Regions from separate parts of the Psychrobacillus sp. FSL K6-2365 genome, predicted to be linked through region 3. Evidence: a T-box and tRNA genes for the amino acid it is inferred to sense, from the RefSeq annotation. Region 3 holds a T-box; the other regions hold tRNA genes.
What was found. A T-box is a leader RNA that pairs with one kind of tRNA and senses whether it is charged. The one in region 3 lies ahead of MKY29_RS13535 (valine--tRNA ligase), so its partner is inferred to be a tRNA-Val.

Region 1 (7,274 bases), 1.4 Mb from region 3:
AAGTGTTAGGGGGTTTCCGCCCCTTAGTGCTGCAGCTAACGCATTAAGCACTCCGCCTGGGGAGTACGGTCGCAAGACTGAAACTCAAAGGAATTGACGGGGGCCCGCACAAGCGGTGGAGCATGTGGTTTAATTCGAAGCAACGCGAAGAACCTTACCAGGTCTTGACATCCCGCTGACCGGCCTAGAGATAGGCTTTTCCCTTCGGGGACAGCGGTGACAGGTGGTGCATGGTTGTCGTCAGCTCGTGTCGTGAGATGTTGGGTTAAGTCCCGCAACGAGCGCAACCCTTGATCTTAGTTGCCAGCATTCAGTTGGGCACTCTAAGGTGACTGCCGGTGATAAACCGGAGGAAGGTGGGGATGACGTCAAATCATCATGCCCCTTATGACCTGGGCTACACACGTGCTACAATGGACGGTACAGAGGGTCGCAACCCCGCGAGGGTGAGCAAATCCCATAAAACCGTTCTCAGTTCGGATTGTAGGCTGCAACTCGCCTACATGAAGCCGGAATCGCTAGTAATCGTGGATCAGCATGCCACGGTGAATACGTTCCCGGGCCTTGTACACACCGCCCGTCACACCACGAGAGTTTGTAACACCCGAAGTCGGTGGGGTAACCCTTACGGGAGCCAGCCGCCGAAGGTGGGACAGATGATTGGGGTGAAGTCGTAACAAGGTAGCCGTATCGGAAGGTGCGGCTGGATCACCTCCTTTCTAAGGATAATATCGGAATACGAATCTTTATTCGTATCTTAACGTTTTGCAGTTCAGTTTTGAATGTTCATTTTTATATGAAGATTCATCTCTTGCTCCTGCGATTAATCGTCGCAAAGTGAGCAAACCTTTGTTCTTTGAAAACTGGATAAAACGACATTGAAACAATAAACAACAAGAAATTCTGTTGTGATTACTTACGTAATCATGACGTGTAAGACTTTTTAACTTTTAGGTTAAGTTAATAAGGGCGCACGGTGAATGCCTTGGCACTAGGAGTCGACGAAGGACGGCACTAACACCGATATGCTTCGGGGAGCTGTAAGTGAGCTTTGATCCGGAGATTTCCGAATGGGGAAACCCACTGTTCGTAATGGAGCAGTACATTTGCGTGAATACATAGCGCATCTGAGACACACCCAGGGAACTGAAACATCTAAGTACCTGGAGGAAGAGAAAGAAAAATCGATTCCCTGAGTAGCGGCGAGCGAAACGGGAATAGCCCAAACCAAGAGGCTTGCCTCTTGGGGTTGTAGGACACTCTACATAGAGTTACAAAGGAATGAGTTAGACGAAGCGATCTGGAAAGGTCCGCAGGATAGGGTAAAAGCCCCGTAGTCCAAAATTCATTCTCTCTTGAGTGTATCCTGAGTACGGCGGAACACGTGAAATTCCGTCGGAATCCGGGAGGACCATCTCCCAAGGCTAAATACTACCTAGTGACCGATAGTGAACCAGTACCGTGAGGGAAAGGTGAAAAGCACCCCGGAAGGGGAGTGAAATAGATCCTGAAACCGTGTGCCTACAAGTAGTTAGAGCCCGTTAATGGGTGATAGCGTGCCTTTTGTAGAATGAACCGGCGAGTTACGATTACATGCAAGGTTAAGTTGAGAAGACGGAGCCGCAGCGAAAGCGAGTCTGAATAGGGCGAATGAGTATGTGGTCGTAGACCCGAAACCAGGTGATCTACCCATGTCCAGGATGAAGGTAAGGTAACACTTACTGGAGGTCCGAACCCACGCACGTTGAAAAGTGCGGGGATGAGGTGTGGGTAGCGGAGAAATTCCAATCGAACCTGGAGATAGCTGGTTCTCTCCGAAATAGCTTTAGGGCTAGCCTCAAACGTTAGAATCTTGGAGGTAGAGCACTGTTTGGACTAGGGGCCCATCCCGGGTTACCGAATTCAGACAAACTCCGAATGCCAATGATTTATGTTTGGGAGTCAGACTGCGAGTGATAAGATCCGTAGTCAAGAGGGAAACAGCCCAGACCACCAGCTAAGGTCCCAAAGTATTTGTTAAGTGGAAAAGGATGTGGCGTTGCTTAGACAACCAGGATGTTGGCTTAGAAGCAGCCATCATTTAAAGAGTGCGTAATAGCTCACTGGTCGAGTGACGCTGCGCCGAAAATGTATCGGGGCTAAACAAATCACCGAAGCTGTGGATTGATACCTTTGGTATCAGTGGTAGGAGAGCGTTCTAAGGGCGTTGAAGTCAGACCGGAAGGACTGGTGGAGCGCTTAGAAGTGAGAATGCCGGTATGAGTAGCGAAAGACGGGTGAGAATCCCGTCCACCGTATGACTAAGGTTTCCTGAGGAAGGCTCGTCCGCTCAGGGTTAGTCGGGACCTAAGCCGAGGCCGATAGGCGTAGGCGATGGATAACAGGTTGATATTCCTGTACCACCAAACCACCGTTTGAGTAATGGGGGGACGCAGAAGGATAGGGTAAGCATGCTGTTGGTTATGCATGTCCAAGCAGTAAGGTGTGAATGTAGGCAAATCCGCATTCTGTAACATTGAGCTGTGATGGCGAGGACGTATGTCCGGAGTTCCTGATTTCACACTGCCAAGAAAAGCCTCTAGCGAGGTGATAGGTGCCCGTACCGCAAACCGACACAGGTAGTCGAGGAGAGAATCCTAAGGTGAGCGAGAGAACTCTCGTTAAGGAACTCGGCAAAATGACCCCGTAACTTCGGGAGAAGGGGTGCTCTTTTGGGTGCATAGCCTAGAAGAGCCGCAGTGAATAGGCCCAGGCGACTGTTTAGCAAAAACACAGGTCTCTGCAAAACCGTAAGGTGAAGTATAGGGGCTGACGCCTGCCCGGTGCTGGAAGGTTAAGAGGAGTGCTTAGCGCAAGCGAAGGTGCGAATTGAAGCCCCAGTAAACGGCGGCCGTAACTATAACGGTCCTAAGGTAGCGAAATTCCTTGTCGGGTAAGTTCCGACCCGCACGAAAGGCGTAACGATCTGGGCACTGTCTCAACGAGAGACTCGGTGAAATTATAGTACCTGTGAAGATGCAGGTTACCCGCGACAGGACGGAAAGACCCCGTGGAGCTTTACTATAGCTTGATATTGAATTTTGGTGCAACTTGTACAGGATAGGCAGGAGCCTTAGAGCCCGGAGCGCCAGCTTCGGAGGAGGCGTCGGTGGGATACTGCCCTGGTTGTATTGAAATTCTAACCCATACCCGTAACCCGGGTAGGAGACAGTGTCAGGCGGGTAGTTTGACTGGGGCGGTCGCCTCCTAAAGTGTAACGGAGGCGCCCAAAGGTTCCCTCAGAATGGTTGGAAATCATTCGAAGAGTGTAAAGGCAGAAGGGAGCTTGACTGCGAGACCTACAAGTCGAGCAGGGTCGAAAGACGGGCTTAGTGATCCGGTGGTTCCGCATGGAAGGGCCATCGCTCAACGGATAAAAGCTACCCCGGGGATAACAGGCTTATCTCCCCCAAGAGTCCACATCGACGGGGAGGTTTGGCACCTCGATGTCGGCTCATCGCATCCTGGGGCTGTAGTCGGTCCCAAGGGTTGGGCTGTTCGCCCATTAAAGCGGTACGCGAGCTGGGTTCAGAACGTCGTGAGACAGTTCGGTCCCTATCCGTCGTGGGCGTAGGAAATTTGAGAGGAGCTGTCCTTAGTACGAGAGGACCGGGATGGACACACCGCTGGTGTACCAGTTGTTCTGCCAAGAGCATCGCTGGGTAGCTATGTGTGGACGGGATAAGTGCTGAAAGCATCTAAGCACGAAGCCCCCCTCAAGATGAGATTTCCCATTACGCAAGTAAGTAAGATCCCTCAAAGACGATGAGGTAGATAGGTTCGGGGTGGAAGCGTGGCGACACGTGCAGCTGACGAATACTAATCGATCGAGGACTTAACCAAATTTGTTTAACGTAACAATGTCGTTTATCCAGTTTTGAGTGAACAAACACTCTATATATGAGGGTTTCAAGATACAAGCAGTGCTAGGAAACAAGTGAGAGAAAGAAGGAACGTACTAACGTACGTGACTGACAGATCGAATGAAGTTGACAACGCAATGCGCCGTATATTGAAAGCCGAATGAGTCTAGTGATGATGGCGAAGAGGTCACACCCGTTCCCATACCGAACACGGAAGTTAAGCTCTTCAGCGCCGATGGTAGTTGGGGGTCTCCCCCTGTGAGAGTAGGACGTCGCTGGGCACCAAGAAAAAGTCGTTACCGAGAAATTGGTAGCGGCTTTTTTTGTATAAATAAGCCGTAGGCAGTCTTTCTCTATAAAAAAGTATGCGAGAAAGTAGAGGGGCAAAGAGTTCGAGGAAGCAAACGAGAGAGACTCGGAGCGTATAACATACGCGAGAATTGAACGAGAGCGGCTGACGAAGAAATCTGCCGACCATCTGCTTTCGCAGCCCGAACACGGAAGTTAAGCTCTTGCGCCGCTGGTAGTTGGGGGTCTCCCCCTGTGAGAGTAGGACGTCGCTGGGCACCAAAGAAAAAGTCGTTACCGAGAAATTGGTAGCGGCTTTTTTTGTATAAATAAGCCGTAGGCAGTCTTTCTCTATAAAAAAGTATGCGAGAAAGTAGAGGGGCAAAGAGTTCGAGGAAGCAAACGAGAGAGACTCGGAGCGTATAACATACGCGAGAATTGAACGAATGCGGCTGACGAAGAAATCTGCCGACTCATAGGTATTATATAGAGTATTTATCATAATTACGCTATGATAAGATCGTTGTTAATTCCTAAACTGTTCACCAAGGCACTTATTTCTCATCACATTAGTAGAGTGCTTACATACATAGGAAAGAGTACAAAATTAAAAAGAATACTTTTTTTCAATTCTTCAAATACAGACTTGAATTTTTAAGAAGAGTTGCTATAATTATATTTGTACTTTAAATAGGTATACGTTCCGAAGTAGCTCAGTGGTAGAGCAATCGACTGTTAATCGATCGGTCGTAGGTTCGAGTCCTACCTTCGGAGCCATTTTTTTGTCTTTGCTTCCATAGCTCAGTAGGTAGAGTGCTTCCATGGTAAGGAAGAGGTCACCGGTTCAAATCCGGTTGGAAGCTTCACTACAAATTATTTAAGGAAAAAACTTGTCTTAATGTCAGATATATGATATTATAGTTCTTGTCTGGTTTTTACATAAATGAGGAATAGTTTCACTTGAATGAATAATAGTAGTTCGAGATGGAAAGCTATACTGTACCAGCATTCATAAAACCCAGGAGGATTAGCTCAGCTGGGAGAGCATCTGCCTTACAAGCAGAGGGTCGGCGGTTCGAGCCCGTCATCCTCCACCATTATATTTATACGTAGCTTTGGAGGGGTAGCGAAGTGGCTAAACGCGGCGGACTGTAAATCCGCTCCTTAGGGTTCGGCGGTTCGAATCCGCCCCCCTCCACCAGTTTATTGGGGTATAGCCAAGCGGTAAGGCAATGGATTTTGATTCCATCATGCCCTGGTTCGAATCCAGGTACCCCAGCCAATCGTTTTTAAATTTCAAATAGCATGGGGCCTTAGCTCAGCTGGGAGAGCGCCTGCCTTGCACGCAGGAGGTCAGCGGTTCGATCCCGCTAGGCTCCATAAATAGTATAGTTAAACTCTTTCAATCAAAAGTTGAAAGAGTTTTTTTGTATAAAAAATGCTTTTCAAAATAGAGTAGTTTCCTTTATGATGAAATAAAAAAGTGAGGTGTACGATTTGACTGAGACATTAATCTATGGGGATGTGACTTTACGCCCGCTTCTAGTTTCAGATTGTGAACTATTGTGGGAACTTTATGAACCAGAGATATTTGAATTTATGTTAAATAGGATTGAAAGCAAAGAACAGCTAGAAAAGTGGTTGTATGCTGGTATTCATCAAATGAATGTGGATAGCACTGCTTTGGCATTTGTAGTTGAAAATACAAACACAAAAGAAATTATGGGGACCACTCGTATTTATGCGATGGATCAGTCGAATAATAGTTGCGAGATAGGTTCTACTTTCTATGGAAAACAATATCAGCGTACACATGTAAATACAACCTGCAAGTATATGTTGTTAAAGTATTGCTTTGAGCAAATGGGTATGAGTCGAGTTCAGTTTAAAACAGATGAATTAAATCTATCCTCTCAACGGGCAATCGAACGAATTGGCGGCGTAAAAGAGGGTATACTGCGTAATGAACGAATACGATCTAACGGGTCTGTTCGAAATGCGGTTGTATACTCTATTATTGAAAGTGAATGGTCGGAAGTGAAATACAAGCTTGTTCAATTAATGAATAAATATTCGTAATTATGCTTGGTTGAGCCAAACACCCTTTAGCATTTACAATGGGAGTAACAACTTAAGGGGGTATAAAATAATGAGTAAATTAAACATTTCAATTATAGGGGTTCCAATGGACCTGGGTCAAAATAGACGAGGCGTCGATATGGGACCAAGTGCAATACGATATGCGGGTGTAGTAGAAAGACTTCAAGAGCTTGGGCACTCCGTAGATGATGTTGGGGATATTGCGATTGGAAGAAGAGAGACATCTCAAAACACGAAATTACGTAATCTAGAAGAAGTAGTTGCAGCGAATACAATACTTGCTAATAAAGTTCATGATATTATTGGAGAAGGTAATTTTCCGATAGTACTTGGTGGTGATCATAGTATTGCTATAGGAACACTTGCAGGGTTAGCAGATCGTTATGACAACCTAGGAGTCATTTGGTATGATGCTCATGCCGATTTAAATACAGCTGAAACATCGCCTTCTGGAAATATCCATGGGATGCCACTTGCTGTAAGTATTGGCTTAGGTCATGAAGCGCTTGTGAATATTCGAGATTTTGCTCCGAAGATTAAACCAGAGAATGTCGTGATTATTGGTGCTCGTTCGGTTGATCCGGGAGAACGAGATCTTATTAAAGAAAAAGGGATTAAAGTATTCTCTATGCATGAAATTGACAAGCTTGGAATGTCGGAAGTAATGACTCAAACAATTCAGTATTTCAAGGATCGTAAAGTTGATGGGGTTCACCTTTCACTCGATTTAGATGGTTTAGATCCTTTATATACACCTGGGGTAGGAACTCCAGTAGCTGGAGGTATTACATACAGAGAAAGTCATTTAGCGATGGAAATGCTATATGCTTCAGAGATGGTTACTTCAGCTGAATTCGTAGAAGTAAATCCAATTCTCGATGAAAAAAATAAAACGGCTGATGTAGCGGTTGGATTAATGGGTTCACTATTAGGGGAAAGTCTTGTCTAAAAATTTTTTTTGTAATTAATAGTGCTCAAAATAGA
Region 2 (7,274 bases), 2.6 Mb from region 3:
GAGTTACAAAGGAATGAGTTAGACGAAGCGATCTGGAAAGGTCCGCAGGATAGGGTAAAAGCCCCGTAGTCCAAAATTCATTCTCTCTTGAGTGTATCCTGAGTACGGCGGAACACGTGAAATTCCGTCGGAATCCGGGAGGACCATCTCCCAAGGCTAAATACTACCTAGTGACCGATAGTGAACCAGTACCGTGAGGGAAAGGTGAAAAGCACCCCGGAAGGGGAGTGAAATAGATCCTGAAACCGTGTGCCTACAAGTAGTTAGAGCCCGTTAATGGGTGATAGCGTGCCTTTTGTAGAATGAACCGGCGAGTTACGATTACATGCAAGGTTAAGTTGAGAAGACGGAGCCGCAGCGAAAGCGAGTCTGAATAGGGCGAATGAGTATGTGGTCGTAGACCCGAAACCAGGTGATCTACCCATGTCCAGGATGAAGGTAAGGTAACACTTACTGGAGGTCCGAACCCACGCACGTTGAAAAGTGCGGGGATGAGGTGTGGGTAGCGGAGAAATTCCAATCGAACCTGGAGATAGCTGGTTCTCTCCGAAATAGCTTTAGGGCTAGCCTCAAACGTTAGAATCTTGGAGGTAGAGCACTGTTTGGACTAGGGGCCCATCCCGGGTTACCGAATTCAGACAAACTCCGAATGCCAATGATTTATGTTTGGGAGTCAGACTGCGAGTGATAAGATCCGTAGTCAAGAGGGAAACAGCCCAGACCACCAGCTAAGGTCCCAAAGTATTTGTTAAGTGGAAAAGGATGTGGCGTTGCTTAGACAACCAGGATGTTGGCTTAGAAGCAGCCATCATTTAAAGAGTGCGTAATAGCTCACTGGTCGAGTGACGCTGCGCCGAAAATGTATCGGGGCTAAACAAATCACCGAAGCTGTGGATTGATACCTTTGGTATCAGTGGTAGGAGAGCGTTCTAAGGGCGTTGAAGTCAGACCGGAAGGACTGGTGGAGCGCTTAGAAGTGAGAATGCCGGTATGAGTAGCGAAAGACGGGTGAGAATCCCGTCCACCGTATGACTAAGGTTTCCTGAGGAAGGCTCGTCCGCTCAGGGTTAGTCGGGACCTAAGCCGAGGCCGATAGGCGTAGGCGATGGATAACAGGTTGATATTCCTGTACCACCAAACCACCGTTTGAGTAATGGGGGGACGCAGAAGGATAGGGTAAGCATGCTGTTGGTTATGCATGTCCAAGCAGTAAGGTGTGAATGTAGGCAAATCCGCATTCTGTAACATTGAGCTGTGATGGCGAGGACGTATGTCCGGAGTTCCTGATTTCACACTGCCAAGAAAAGCCTCTAGCGAGGTGATAGGTGCCCGTACCGCAAACCGACACAGGTAGTCGAGGAGAGAATCCTAAGGTGAGCGAGAGAACTCTCGTTAAGGAACTCGGCAAAATGACCCCGTAACTTCGGGAGAAGGGGTGCTCTTTTGGGTGCATAGCCTAGAAGAGCCGCAGTGAATAGGCCCAGGCGACTGTTTAGCAAAAACACAGGTCTCTGCAAAACCGTAAGGTGAAGTATAGGGGCTGACGCCTGCCCGGTGCTGGAAGGTTAAGAGGAGTGCTTAGCGCAAGCGAAGGTGCGAATTGAAGCCCCAGTAAACGGCGGCCGTAACTATAACGGTCCTAAGGTAGCGAAATTCCTTGTCGGGTAAGTTCCGACCCGCACGAAAGGCGTAACGATCTGGGCACTGTCTCAACGAGAGACTCGGTGAAATTATAGTACCTGTGAAGATGCAGGTTACCCGCGACAGGACGGAAAGACCCCGTGGAGCTTTACTATAGCTTGATATTGAATTTTGGTGCAACTTGTACAGGATAGGCAGGAGCCTTAGAGCCCGGAGCGCCAGCTTCGGAGGAGGCGTCGGTGGGATACTGCCCTGGTTGTATTGAAATTCTAACCCATACCCGTAACCCGGGTAGGAGACAGTGTCAGGCGGGTAGTTTGACTGGGGCGGTCGCCTCCTAAAGTGTAACGGAGGCGCCCAAAGGTTCCCTCAGAATGGTTGGAAATCATTCGAAGAGTGTAAAGGCAGAAGGGAGCTTGACTGCGAGACCTACAAGTCGAGCAGGGTCGAAAGACGGGCTTAGTGATCCGGTGGTTCCGCATGGAAGGGCCATCGCTCAACGGATAAAAGCTACCCCGGGGATAACAGGCTTATCTCCCCCAAGAGTCCACATCGACGGGGAGGTTTGGCACCTCGATGTCGGCTCATCGCATCCTGGGGCTGTAGTCGGTCCCAAGGGTTGGGCTGTTCGCCCATTAAAGCGGTACGCGAGCTGGGTTCAGAACGTCGTGAGACAGTTCGGTCCCTATCCGTCGTGGGCGTAGGAAATTTGAGAGGAGCTGTCCTTAGTACGAGAGGACCGGGATGGACACACCGCTGGTGTACCAGTTGTTCTGCCAAGAGCATCGCTGGGTAGCTATGTGTGGACGGGATAAGTGCTGAAAGCATCTAAGCACGAAGCCCCCCTCAAGATGAGATTTCCCATTACGCAAGTAAGTAAGATCCCTCAAAGACGATGAGGTAGATAGGTTCGGGGTGGAAGCGTGGCGACACGTGCAGCTGACGAATACTAATCGATCGAGGACTTAACCAAATTTTGTTTAACGTAACAATGTCGTTTATCCAGTTTTGAAAGAATAAATTTTTTATTAAATAACCCTTGAAAAATTCTACAGAGTTGTTATAATAAAGCATGTCTTTCAAAAGTATTCAAGTCTAGTGATGATGGCGAAGAGGTCACACCCGTTCCCATACCGAACACGGAAGTTAAGCTCTTCAGCGCCGATGGTAGTTGGGGGTCTCCCCCTGTGAGAGTAGGACGTCGCTGGGCTTGTAATAAAATTATATTTCCCATGGAGGATTAGCTCAGCTGGGAGAGCATCTGCCTTACAAGCAGAGGGTCGGCGGTTCGAGCCCGTCATCCTCCACCATATATTTACTCCTGCCGGAGTAGCTCAACTGGTAGAGCAACTGACTTGTAATCAGTAGGTTGAGGGTTCAAGTCCTTTCTCCGGCACCATTTTTAGAGCCATTAGCTCAGTTGGTAGAGCATCTGACTTTTAATCAGAGGGTCGTAGGTTCGAATCCTACATGGCTCATCACTTTTTAAGTGAATTATGTATGCGGGTGTGGCGGAACTGGCAGACGCACTAGACTTAGGATCTAGCGCCGCAAGGCGTGGGGGTTCGACTCCCTTCACCCGCACCATTTAATTTAATAACCGAGCGGAAGTAGTTCAGTGGTAGAACACCACCTTGCCAAGGTGGGGGTCGCGAGTTCGAACCTCGTCTTCCGCTCCAAAGATTCATTAAAGTGCCGGGGTGGCGGAACTGGCAGACGCACAGGACTTAAAATCCTGCGGTAGGTGACTACCGTACCGGTTCGATTCCGGTCCTCGGCACCACTTTTATGAAATATTGCGCTCGTAGCTCAATTGGATAGAGCACTTGACTACGAATCAAGAGGTTGCAGGTTCGAGTCCTGCCGAGCGCACCATATAACGGGAAGTAGCTCAGCTTGGTAGAGCACTTGGTTTGGGACCAAGGGGTCGCAGGTTCGAATCCTGTCTTCCCGACCAGTTATTACTTTTTGGGGCCTTAGCTCAGCTGGGAGAGCGCCTGCCTTGCACGCAGGAGGTCAGCGGTTCGATCCCGCTAGGCTCCACCATGAACATTGAAAACTGAACATGCAAAACGTTAAGACATACAGCCTATCAACTAACTTTGTTAGTCTGATAGCAAAACAATTTTGACATCATTTAATGATGATGCCAGCAAAACAAAATGAGCTTTTTAAGTTCTCTATTATGGAGAGTTTGATCCTGGCTCAGGACGAACGCTGGCGGCATGCCTAATACATGCAAGTCGAGCGAATGACGAAGAAGCTTGCTTCTTCTGATTTAGCGGCGGACGGGTGAGTAACACGTGGGCAACCTGCCCTGTAGATTGGGATAACTCCGGGAAACCGGGGCTAATACCGAATAATCCATTTCCTCACATGGGGAGATGTTAAAAGACGGCATCTCGCTGTCACTACAGGATGGGCCCGCGGCGCATTAGCTAGTTGGTGAGGTAACGGCTCACCAAGGCGACGATGCGTAGCCGACCTGAGAGGGTGATCGGCCACACTGGGACTGAGACACGGCCCAGACTCCTACGGGAGGCAGCAGTAGGGAATCTTCCACAATGGACGAAAGTCTGATGGAGCAATGCCGCGTGAGTGAAGAAGGTTTTCGGATCGTAAAACTCTGTTGTGAGGGAAGAACAAGTACGAGAGTAACTGCTCGTACCTTGACGGTACCTCATTAGAAAGCCACGGCTAACTACGTGCCAGCAGCCGCGGTAATACGTAGGTGGCAAGCGTTGTCCGGAATTATTGGGCGTAAAGCGCGCGCAGGCGGTCCTTTAAGTCTGATGTGAAATCCCACGGCTCAACCGTGGAAGGTCATTGGAAACTGGGGGACTTGAGTACAGAAGAGGAAAGCGGAATTCCAAGTGTAGCGGTGAAATGCGTAGAGATTTGGAGGAACACCAGTGGCGAAGGCGGCTTTCTGGTCTGTAACTGACGCTGAGGCGCGAAAGCGTGGGGAGCAAACAGGATTAGATACCCTGGTAGTCCACGCCGTAAACGATGAGTGCTAAGTGTTAGGGGGTTTCCGCCCCTTAGTGCTGCAGCTAACGCATTAAGCACTCCGCCTGGGGAGTACGGTCGCAAGACTGAAACTCAAAGGAATTGACGGGGGCCCGCACAAGCGGTGGAGCATGTGGTTTAATTCGAAGCAACGCGAAGAACCTTACCAGGTCTTGACATCCCGCTGACCGGCCTAGAGATAGGCTTTTCCCTTCGGGGACAGCGGTGACAGGTGGTGCATGGTTGTCGTCAGCTCGTGTCGTGAGATGTTGGGTTAAGTCCCGCAACGAGCGCAACCCTTGATCTTAGTTGCCAGCATTCAGTTGGGCACTCTAAGGTGACTGCCGGTGATAAACCGGAGGAAGGTGGGGATGACGTCAAATCATCATGCCCCTTATGACCTGGGCTACACACGTGCTACAATGGACGGTACAGAGGGTCGCAACCCCGCGAGGGTGAGCAAATCCCATAAAACCGTTCTCAGTTCGGATTGTAGGCTGCAACTCGCCTACATGAAGCCGGAATCGCTAGTAATCGTGGATCAGCATGCCACGGTGAATACGTTCCCGGGCCTTGTACACACCGCCCGTCACACCACGAGAGTTTGTAACACCCGAAGTCGGTGGGGTAACCCTTACGGGAGCCAGCCGCCGAAGGTGGGACAGATGATTGGGGTGAAGTCGTAACAAGGTAGCCGTATCGGAAGGTGCGGCTGGATCACCTCCTTTCTAAGGATAATATCGGAATGCGAATCTTTATTCGTATCTTAACGTTTTGCAGTTCAGTTTTGAATGTTCATATTAATATATGGAAATTCAAAGAGGGCCTATAGCTCAGCTGGTTAGAGCGCACGCCTGATAAGCGTGAGGTCGATGGTTCGAGTCCATTTAGGCCCACCATACCCTTTTTTTGTTTCGGGGCCTTAGCTCAGCTGGGAGAGCGCCTGCCTTGCACGCAGGAGGTCAGCGGTTCGATCCCGCTAGGCTCCACCAAATTATATTATTTGCTCCTGCGATTACTCGTCGCAAAGGAACAAAATCTTTGTTCTTTGAAAACTGGATAAAACGACATTGAAACAATAAACAACAAGAAATTCTGTTGTGATTATTTACGTAATTACAACGTGTAAGACTTTTTAACTTTTAGGTTAAGTTAATAAGGGCGCACGGTGAATGCCTTGGCACTAGGAGTCGACGAAGGACGGCACTAACACCGATATGCTTCGGGGAGCTGTAAGTGAGCTTTGATCCGGAGATTTCCGAATGGGGAAACCCACTGTTCGTAATGGAGCAGTACATTTGCGTGAATACATAGCGCATCTGAGACACACCCAGGGAACTGAAACATCTAAGTACCTGGAGGAAGAGAAAGAAAAATCGATTCCCTGAGTAGCGGCGAGCGAAACGGGAATAGCCCAAACCAAGAGGCTTGCCTCTTGGGGTTGTAGGACACTCTACATAGAGTTACAAAGGAATGAGTTAGACGAAGCGATCTGGAAAGGTCCGCAGGATAGGGTAAAAGCCCCGTAGTCCAAAATTCATTCTCTCTTGAGTGTATCCTGAGTACGGCGGAACACGTGAAATTCCGTCGGAATCCGGGAGGACCATCTCCCAAGGCTAAATACTACCTAGTGACCGATAGTGAACCAGTACCGTGAGGGAAAGGTGAAAAGCACCCCGGAAGGGGAGTGAAATAGATCCTGAAACCGTGTGCCTACAAGTAGTTAGAGCCCGTTAATGGGTGATAGCGTGCCTTTTGTAGAATGAACCGGCGAGTTACGATTACATGCAAGGTTAAGTTGAGAAGACGGAGCCGCAGCGAAAGCGAGTCTGAATAGGGCGAATGAGTATGTGGTCGTAGACCCGAAACCAGGTGATCTACCCATGTCCAGGATGAAGGTAAGGTAACACTTACTGGAGGTCCGAACCCACGCACGTTGAAAAGTGCGGGGATGAGGTGTGGGTAGCGGAGAAATTCCAATCGAACCTGGAGATAGCTGGTTCTCTCCGAAATAGCTTTAGGGCTAGCCTCAAACGTTAGAATCTTGGAGGTAGAGCACTGTTTGGACTAGGGGCCCATCCCGGGTTACCGAATTCAGACAAACTCCGAATGCCAATGATTTATGTTTGGGAGTCAGACTGCGAGTGATAAGATCCGTAGTCAAGAGGGAAACAGCCCAGACCACCAGCTAAGGTCCCAAAGTATTTGTTAAGTGGAAAAGGATGTGGCGTTGCTTAGACAACCAGGATGTTGGCTTAGAAGCAGCCATCATTTAAAGAGTGCGTAATAGCTCACTGGTCGAGTGACGCTGCGCCGAAAATGTATCGGGGCTAAACAAATCACCGAAGCTGTGGATTGATACCTTTGGTATCAGTGGTAGGAGAGCGTTCTAAGGGCGTTGAAGTCAGACCGGAAGGACTGGTGGAGCGCTTAGAAGTGAGAATGCCGGTATGAGTAGCGAAAGACGGGTGAGAATCCCGTCCACCGTATGACTAAGGTTTCCTGAGGAAGGCTCGTCCGCTCAGGGTTAGTCGGGACCTAAGCCGAGGCCGATAGGCGTAGGCGATGGATAACAGGTTGATATTCCTGTACCACCAAACCACCGTTTGAGTAATGGGGGGACG
Region 3 (7,274 bases):
TTTTGTCACTTTAAAATCGGGGATTACTTTAGATGGTAAAATTGCTTCTCATACTGCACATAGTAAATGGATTACGTCTGCAGATGCACGAGAGGATGTTCATCATCTTCGAAACGAGCATTTAGCTATTTTAGTTGGTGTTAATACAGTAATTGAGGATAACCCCGAACTAACTACTCGTATTGAAAATGGTCGCAATCCTATTCGAATAGTTCTTGATTCATCGTTGAAAATTCCATTAGATGCAAAGCTAGTTACCGATCAGTTAGCTGAAACATGGATTTTCACAAGTGCTAATTATGATAATGATAAAAAAGAAAAGCTTGCCAATCAGGGAGTTCAAATTTTCCATACTACTGGACTTAATCATGTCAATGTACAAGAGGTCGTTCAATTATTAGGCGAAAAATCTATATCCTCTTTATTAATCGAAGGTGGTGGGACGATAAATGCAGCATTTTTAGAAAATAAATTAATAGATAAAGCTGTTATTTATATTGCACCTAAGCTAATTGGTGGTAAAAATGCTCCAACATTTATGGAGGGTACTGGCTTTGACCTGATGAGTGATGCGGTAGAGCTTGTTGATACGGATATTCAAAAAATAGGGAAAGACTTTAAGTTTGTTGGTTATCCAACTTATGAATAAGGTGTAATGAATGAGGGATATTATATGAAATTTGGATTTGATATAGATGATACATTGATCAATTTAAGAGAACATGCTTTTCATATTTACAACGAAAAGTTAGGACAACAGGTGCAGTTAGATAAATTTCATGCGCTAAACAGAGTAGAAATACATGAGTTATTTGGAATGTCCGATGAAGCAGGTTCGAAAATGTGGAATGAAACATTGGAACAAATATATTACACGAATTGTCCTACTTATCCTGATGCTGTAGAAACTCTAGTAGCACTACAAGAACAAGGACATGAGGTTTATTATATAACAGCTAGACCGGCAGAACATCGGGAAAGAACGATGAAATGGCTAGCTGAACAGGGTTTTCCTGTCGTTGAGGAACGCTTTTATTGTGGCATGAAGGATCAAGCTAAAGTGAATATTATTCGAGACTTACAGTTGGATTATTATTTCGATGATAAGCCAGACGTATTAAATACTTTGACAGATGATACATTAAAAGTTTATGTTAAAACACAATCGTATAACCAACATCTTACTATTCCTAGGCTTACAAATTGGCTTGAACTAAAGCGAATTGTTGAAGAAAACAACGACAAAAAGCAATTCTAGAGTGAAATATGTTCTAACCCTTTTGTTCCTTTCATAAGTTGTCCTATAGAAGGAGGATGACTTATGGCAACAAGAACATGGGATGTAAAAGAGCAATTTCGATTTCCCCAAAGCTTTGGGGTTCCAAAGGAAATTAAAAATGTGGCAGTAACTCCTCAGTGTGAAATCGCAGAGAAGGAAGATTTTATCCAAGTAGTTGGTATATATCACATCACTTGCCACGTTAAGTTCGAGGAAGGTGAAGAGGAGCATCATGCTACTAGTGAATTCACAGAAATTGAGGATCTTGATTTGCAAGGTGAGGTTGGCTATTTTGAATATGCTGTACCAATGAGTATTGAAATTGGTAAAGACAAGTTAAAAGAAGGTTCCAAGCCAACAGTTCATGTGAACCATATTAACTCGAAACCTACTCAACAGATGGCTATTGAAGTTGGGTGGACAGTACATTGTGAATATGAGGAAGCTCCGGAACCAGAACCTACACCAGTTACACCTCTTGTAGAAGCAGAAAGTCCAAATCCTGCTGAGCCAATGGAAGTAAAAAATCCTCAAGGCGATGAATTTGAACTTCAATTTATATTAGATTTAGATGATGGATATTCTAAGCTCTCATTCCCATCAAATAATATTTTTGTAAAACAAAAAGCAGACGAATAGTAATAGGACCAGTAATATGATATCCCAAGTGGTGGGAACAATTAGCACTCGTATTAATTGAAATCCACAAATAGGGATACTAATATGCTTACAGTAGAAACGTGTTTTACGTAACCAATCAGGCAACAAATACGGATTATAACCTTTTCTCAATGTATTTCTCCTTTCACCATACTAGACTTGACGACATATAATAAAATCCTTTACAATAGGAACAACGTAAATAGTGATGCAATGAATGGGAAGAGTAAAATGATTTGGTTTTCAAAAGAAAGGAAACAATTTGCTGAAATGTTTCTGTCAACCACCATTTGAAGGTAGCCCACGAGCAGTATTTGTGAACCTAGAGTAGCAAATGCCGGTTTGAAGCCGTTATCGAATTGAGAGCGTGATGCGTTTTATTAGCATTCGCGAATAAAGGTGGTACCGCGAACAAACTCCTTCGTCCTTTAATGACGATAGGAGTTTTTTTATATTCTTTTTTAGGAGGAACAGACAATGACAAACGAGACAACGATGTCCACAAAGTATGATCCGCAGTCGATTGAAAAAGGTCGCTATGATTGGTGGCTTGAAGGGAAATACTTCGAAGCTCATCCAGAAAGCGATAAAGAACCTTATACGATCGTAATCCCACCACCAAATGTAACGGGTAAATTACATTTAGGTCATGCGTGGGATACTACATTACAAGATATTATTGTTCGCATGAAACGTATGCAAGGGTATGATGCACTATGGTTACCAGGTATGGACCATGCAGGTATCGCAACACAAGCAAAAGTGGAAGAAAAGCTGCGTTCTGAAAATATTACAAGATATGATTTAGGTCGTGAAAAATTTGTAGAAGAAACATGGAAGTGGAAAGAAGAATATGCTGGTCATATCCGTACACAATGGGCAAAACTAGGACTTGGCTTGGATTATTCACGTGAACGCTTCACATTAGACGAAGGATTATCAAATGCAGTAAAAGAAGTATTCGTAAAGCTGTATAACAAAGGATTAATCTACCGTGGCGAATATATTATCAACTGGGACCCAGCTACAAAAACAGCGCTATCTGATATCGAAGTAATTCACAAGGATGTACAGGGTGCATTCTATCATATGCATTACCCACTTACAGATGGTACTGGATCCATAGATGTTGCGACTACAAGACCAGAAACAATGTTAGGTGATACGGCAGTTGCAGTTCATCCAGAGGATGATCGTTACAAGCATTTAATCGGAAAAACAGTAAAACTTCCGATTATCGGTCGCGAGATCCCGATTGTAGGAGATGATTATGTAGATATGGAGTTTGGTAGTGGAGCAGTTAAAATTACACCTGCACATGACCCGAATGACTTTGAAATAGGAAACCGTCATAACTTACAACGTATTTTAGTGATGAATGAAGATGGAACGATGAATAAAAACGCTGCATCTTATGATGGTATGGATCGTTTTGAATGCCGTAAACAAATCGTAAAAGATTTACAAGATGCAGGTATCCTATTCAAAATTGAAGAGCATGCACATTCAGTAGGACATTCTGAGCGTAGTGGAGCAGTAGTTGAGCCTTATCTATCTACACAATGGTTCGTAAAAATGCAACCACTTGCTAAAGAAGCTATTAAACTTCAAGAAGCAGAAGGAAAAGTGAATTTTGTTCCGGACCGTTTTGAAAAAACTTACCTACGTTGGATGGAAAATATTCATGACTGGTGTATTTCACGCCAACTATGGTGGGGACATCGTATTCCTGCTTGGTATCACAAAGAAACTGGAGAAGTATATGTTGGTCATGAAGCTCCTGCAGATGCGGAAAACTGGAATCAAGACAACGATGTATTAGATACTTGGTTCTCCTCTGCATTATGGCCACTTTCTACATTAGGCTGGCCAGATGCTGAAAACGAAGAGTTCAAAAAGTATTATCCTACGAATGCACTTGTAACTGGTTATGATATTATATTCTTCTGGGTTTCTCGTATGATTTTCCAAGGTATAGAATTTACCGGTACTCGTCCATTTGATGATGTATTAATCCATGGTCTAGTTCGTGCAGAAGATGGAAGTAAAATGTCGAAATCTCTTGGGAACGGCATCGATCCAATGGATGTTATTGATCAATATGGTGCTGATTCACTTCGTTACTTCCTAAGTACTGGATCATCTCCTGGGCAGGATTTACGTTACTCTACAGAAAAAGTAGAGGCAGTATGGAACTTTGCTAACAAAATTTGGAATGCATCTCGTTTTGCATTAATGAATATGGATGGCTTGAAATTCGAAGAAATCAATTTAGATGGTAAAAAATCGGTTGCGGATGCATGGATTCTTACACGTTTAAATGAAACGATTGAGCAAGTAACAAGACTTTCGGAGCGCTACGAATTCGGTGAAGTTGGTCGTGCACTTTATAACTTCATTTGGGATGATTTCTGCGACTGGTATATCGAAATGGCAAAACTTCCCCTAAACGGTGAAGATGAAGCAGCAAAAAATATGACGCGCTCTGTGCTAGCTTATGTTTTAGACAATACTATGCGTTTGTTACACCCATTTATGCCATTCATCACAGAGGAAATCTGGCAAAACCTTCCGCATGAAGGGGAATCGATTACAGTTGCTGCTTGGCCGACTGTAAATGAGGCACTTTCCAATAAAGAAGAAGCGGATAATATGAAATTACTTTCTGAAATTATACGCTCCGTTCGTAATATTCGTTCGGAAGTACAAACACCAATGAGCAAGAAAGTACCATTATATGTATCAGCGAAGGATGCAAATACATTAGCAGTGTTAGAAGCAAATGCTAAGTATTTAGAACGCTTCTGTAATCCAGAACCACTTGTAATTGGATTAGATTTAGAAGCTCCAAATCAGTCCATGTCTGCTGTAGTTACAGGAGCGGTTTTATACCTACCATTACAGGGATTAATTGATATAGATGCTGAGAAAGCTCGCTTAACAAAAGAGTTAGAGAAATGGGCAAAAGAAGTAAAGTTAGTACAAGGAAAACTTTCTAATGAGCGCTTCGTTTCAAAAGCACCTGAAGCAGTAGTTGCAGAGGAACGTGCAAAAGAAGCGGACTATCTAGAAAAACACGCTGCTGTGTTGAAGCGTATGGAAGAATTGAATAGTCTATAAGAATGGAGCGCACACTCGTTAATCTGAGTGTGCGCTTATTTATATGGTGAAAAGTTTCTTCAGATTCTAGTGATTCTTCATTTCATTCTAGCGATTCTCATTTGTATTCTAGTGATTTTTCTCTACATTCGAGTGATTCTCGGAAACATTCTAGTGATTCTTATCATATGCCAAAAAAGAGAGGACGATTTAAATCTCGTCTCTCTCATTTTTTGTAAGTTTATTATTGATATATTCCATAATAGGTTCTGCAATATTTTGCTTAGTAGTTTCAAAATAGGACCTTGCACCAACGGGATCTTCTATTTCATTGAAAAGCCAACTCTCATCAGGTAAGAGTAAAAAATCGATACCAATATAATCACTTTTTAAAGCTTTAGCAATTTTCTCTACCTCTGTGCGTTGTTGTGAGTTAAGTGTATATTTTTCAACCGTTCCACCTAATGTGAAATTAGATTTAAAGCTATCTTTTGGACCGGTTCTTTTTACTGCACCCACTACTTCTTCACCAAGCATGAATATTCGAACATCGGTAGCATTTGTTTCTATATAATGTTGTGCGATAATCGTATTCTCGGAAAATGTATTAAAAAAAGTAGATGCCTCTTTTTCTGTGTGTACTAATTCGACTTGTTTTCCACCGTGACCATTTATCGTTTTTAGTACTACAGGATATTCTTTTATTTCAGAAACAGTTGTTATCTTTTTAGTTGGAACAGTTGCGATTCCTAGAAGTTGAACGAGCTGTATTGCTTTTAATTTGTCATTAGCAATAACATTCACTTCTGCACGATTGAACATTGGTATATTTCGTTGTTCTAATTTCTTTGATAATTGTGGATTTCTTGTACGGAAAAATATAAAATCTGCTTGTGGAATGGGCTCCTTGTCATCTACTACTGTTAAGGTATGCGAAAAAGTACTTGCAGCCTTTATTAATCGGTCGATAAAGCTACGATTTCGTTCTATTTCTGCCCTCTCGTATATGAGTAACCCTTTCATACAACAGCAGCTCCAATTTTTGATTGAATATAATCGATCATAGCATCTCCAACATTTATTCCTGTTACATTATAGATATTTCTAATATGGGCAACCCCATTTACTTCACAAACTAGAGGTTCTTCATTTTCCCCAAACAACAAATCGACTCCCGCGAACTCTGCGCCTAAAGCTTCCGCAGCTTGAATCGCCACATCTTTTTGTCTCTGTGTGAGAATAATAGGAGAGGCAGAGCCGCCATTTGTTATATTGGCACGGAAATCTGTTTGTGATTCACGGAGCATACATGCAACGACTTGCCCGCCCACTACATTTACACGGATATCTCTACCTTTACTATTTTCGATAAATTGTTGGAAGACATATTCAATACCTGCTAACTCCTCTACTTTTGCAAAGAACTGTTCCCTAGTTTCAATTAAATATACTTTCATACCAAATGAGCCGTGTGCCTCTTTAATAATCATAGGTAAAGGAAGTATTTGGAGTACCTGCTCGTAATAGCCCGATTCTTTAATAGAAAACCCTGGATACACTTTAGGTGCAACAATTGTTGTTGGCATTGGCACTTGAACATTTGCTAACATCATGTATTGCCTTGCTTTATTATCACAAATTTCAATTACGTTTGGATCATTAAATACTGGTATACCTTCGTTTTTCAAATACTGGGCAAGCAAAATATCTTTGTCAAGAAACACGACAAAATCTGGTTTGGCATGTAACTTTTGCTGGACATTCATTAGCAATTCATAATTTTTCACTAGAATGGCATGAATATCATGTCTGTCCGCAGCTTCTTTCAATAGAAGTGCTTGATCGATAAATTTATCATGTGTAAGACTACCGTTATAAACGATCCAACATGTTTGCATAATGAATGACCTCCACTAGTACGTGTTATAATGTGTTCACAAGAAGTTTAGCACGAAATTTAATCAGACGGAATAGGGTGAACTACGTGGAAATAAAAAATTTTAATAAATACAAAATAAAATGGAATATAGAAAGTGAAACGGTTATAAAACCAGGTCTTGAAACGATACAAGCTGCACTACAAAAACTTGGAAATCCCCAGGACAAGCATAAAGTGATTCATGTAGCTGGAACAAATGGTAAAGGATCTACTATTGCTTTTTTATCGGCGCTAGCAAAGGAACATAGCTTGTCCTACGCCTCGTTTACTAGCCCGAGTATCTTTGATGTCCATGAT

Region 1: it encodes a tRNA-Val, which carries the amino acid that the T-box ahead of MKY29_RS13535 (valine--tRNA ligase) is inferred to sense. The anticodon was not compared.
Region 2: it encodes a tRNA-Val, which carries the amino acid that the T-box ahead of MKY29_RS13535 (valine--tRNA ligase) is inferred to sense. The anticodon was not compared.

Annotation. Positions count from the first base shown of each region.
Region 1 covers NZ_JBBOOO010000001.1:4,113,303-4,120,576, reverse strand. The annotation lists rRNA gene MKY29_RS20845 (16S ribosomal RNA) at 1-719, shown strand, start outside; rRNA gene MKY29_RS20840 (23S ribosomal RNA) at 954-3,882, shown strand; rRNA gene rrf (5S ribosomal RNA) at 4,068-4,183, shown strand; tRNA gene MKY29_RS20830 (tRNA-Asn) at 4,893-4,967, shown strand; tRNA gene MKY29_RS20825 (tRNA-Thr) at 4,981-5,053, shown strand; tRNA gene MKY29_RS20820 (tRNA-Val) at 5,212-5,287, shown strand; tRNA gene MKY29_RS20815 (tRNA-Tyr) at 5,308-5,391, shown strand; tRNA gene MKY29_RS20810 (tRNA-Gln) at 5,398-5,472, shown strand; tRNA gene MKY29_RS20805 (tRNA-Ala) at 5,498-5,570, shown strand; gene MKY29_RS20800 (GNAT family N-acetyltransferase) at 5,679-6,269, shown strand; gene rocF (arginase) at 6,340-7,239, shown strand.
Region 2 covers NZ_JBBOOO010000001.1:95,106-102,379, forward strand. The annotation lists rRNA gene MKY29_RS00450 (23S ribosomal RNA) at 1-2,614, shown strand, start outside; rRNA gene rrf (5S ribosomal RNA) at 2,736-2,851, shown strand; tRNA gene MKY29_RS00460 (tRNA-Val) at 2,876-2,951, shown strand; tRNA gene MKY29_RS00465 (tRNA-Thr) at 2,965-3,040, shown strand; tRNA gene MKY29_RS00470 (tRNA-Lys) at 3,047-3,119, shown strand; tRNA gene MKY29_RS00475 (tRNA-Leu) at 3,144-3,228, shown strand; tRNA gene MKY29_RS00480 (tRNA-Gly) at 3,246-3,320, shown strand; tRNA gene MKY29_RS00485 (tRNA-Leu) at 3,336-3,424, shown strand; tRNA gene MKY29_RS00490 (tRNA-Arg) at 3,440-3,516, shown strand; tRNA gene MKY29_RS00495 (tRNA-Pro) at 3,522-3,598, shown strand; tRNA gene MKY29_RS00500 (tRNA-Ala) at 3,612-3,687, shown strand; rRNA gene MKY29_RS00505 (16S ribosomal RNA) at 3,824-5,378, shown strand; tRNA gene MKY29_RS00510 (tRNA-Ile) at 5,473-5,549, shown strand; tRNA gene MKY29_RS00515 (tRNA-Ala) at 5,567-5,642, shown strand; rRNA gene MKY29_RS00520 (23S ribosomal RNA) at 5,796-7,274, shown strand, end outside.
Region 3 covers NZ_JBBOOO010000001.1:2,708,131-2,715,404, reverse strand. The annotation lists gene ribD (bifunctional diaminohydroxyphosphoribosylaminopyrimidine deaminase/5-amino-6-(5-phosphoribosylamino)uracil reductase RibD) at 1-649, shown strand, start outside; gene MKY29_RS13545 (5' nucleotidase, NT5C type) at 674-1,258, shown strand; gene MKY29_RS13540 (hypothetical protein) at 1,322-1,918, shown strand; T-box leader at 2,144-2,371, shown strand; gene MKY29_RS13535 (valine--tRNA ligase) at 2,417-5,059, shown strand; gene MKY29_RS13530 (ATP-grasp domain-containing protein) at 5,249-6,061, opposite strand; gene MKY29_RS13525 (ATP-grasp domain-containing protein) at 6,058-6,936, opposite strand; gene MKY29_RS13520 (bifunctional folylpolyglutamate synthase/dihydrofolate synthase) at 7,023-7,274, shown strand, end outside.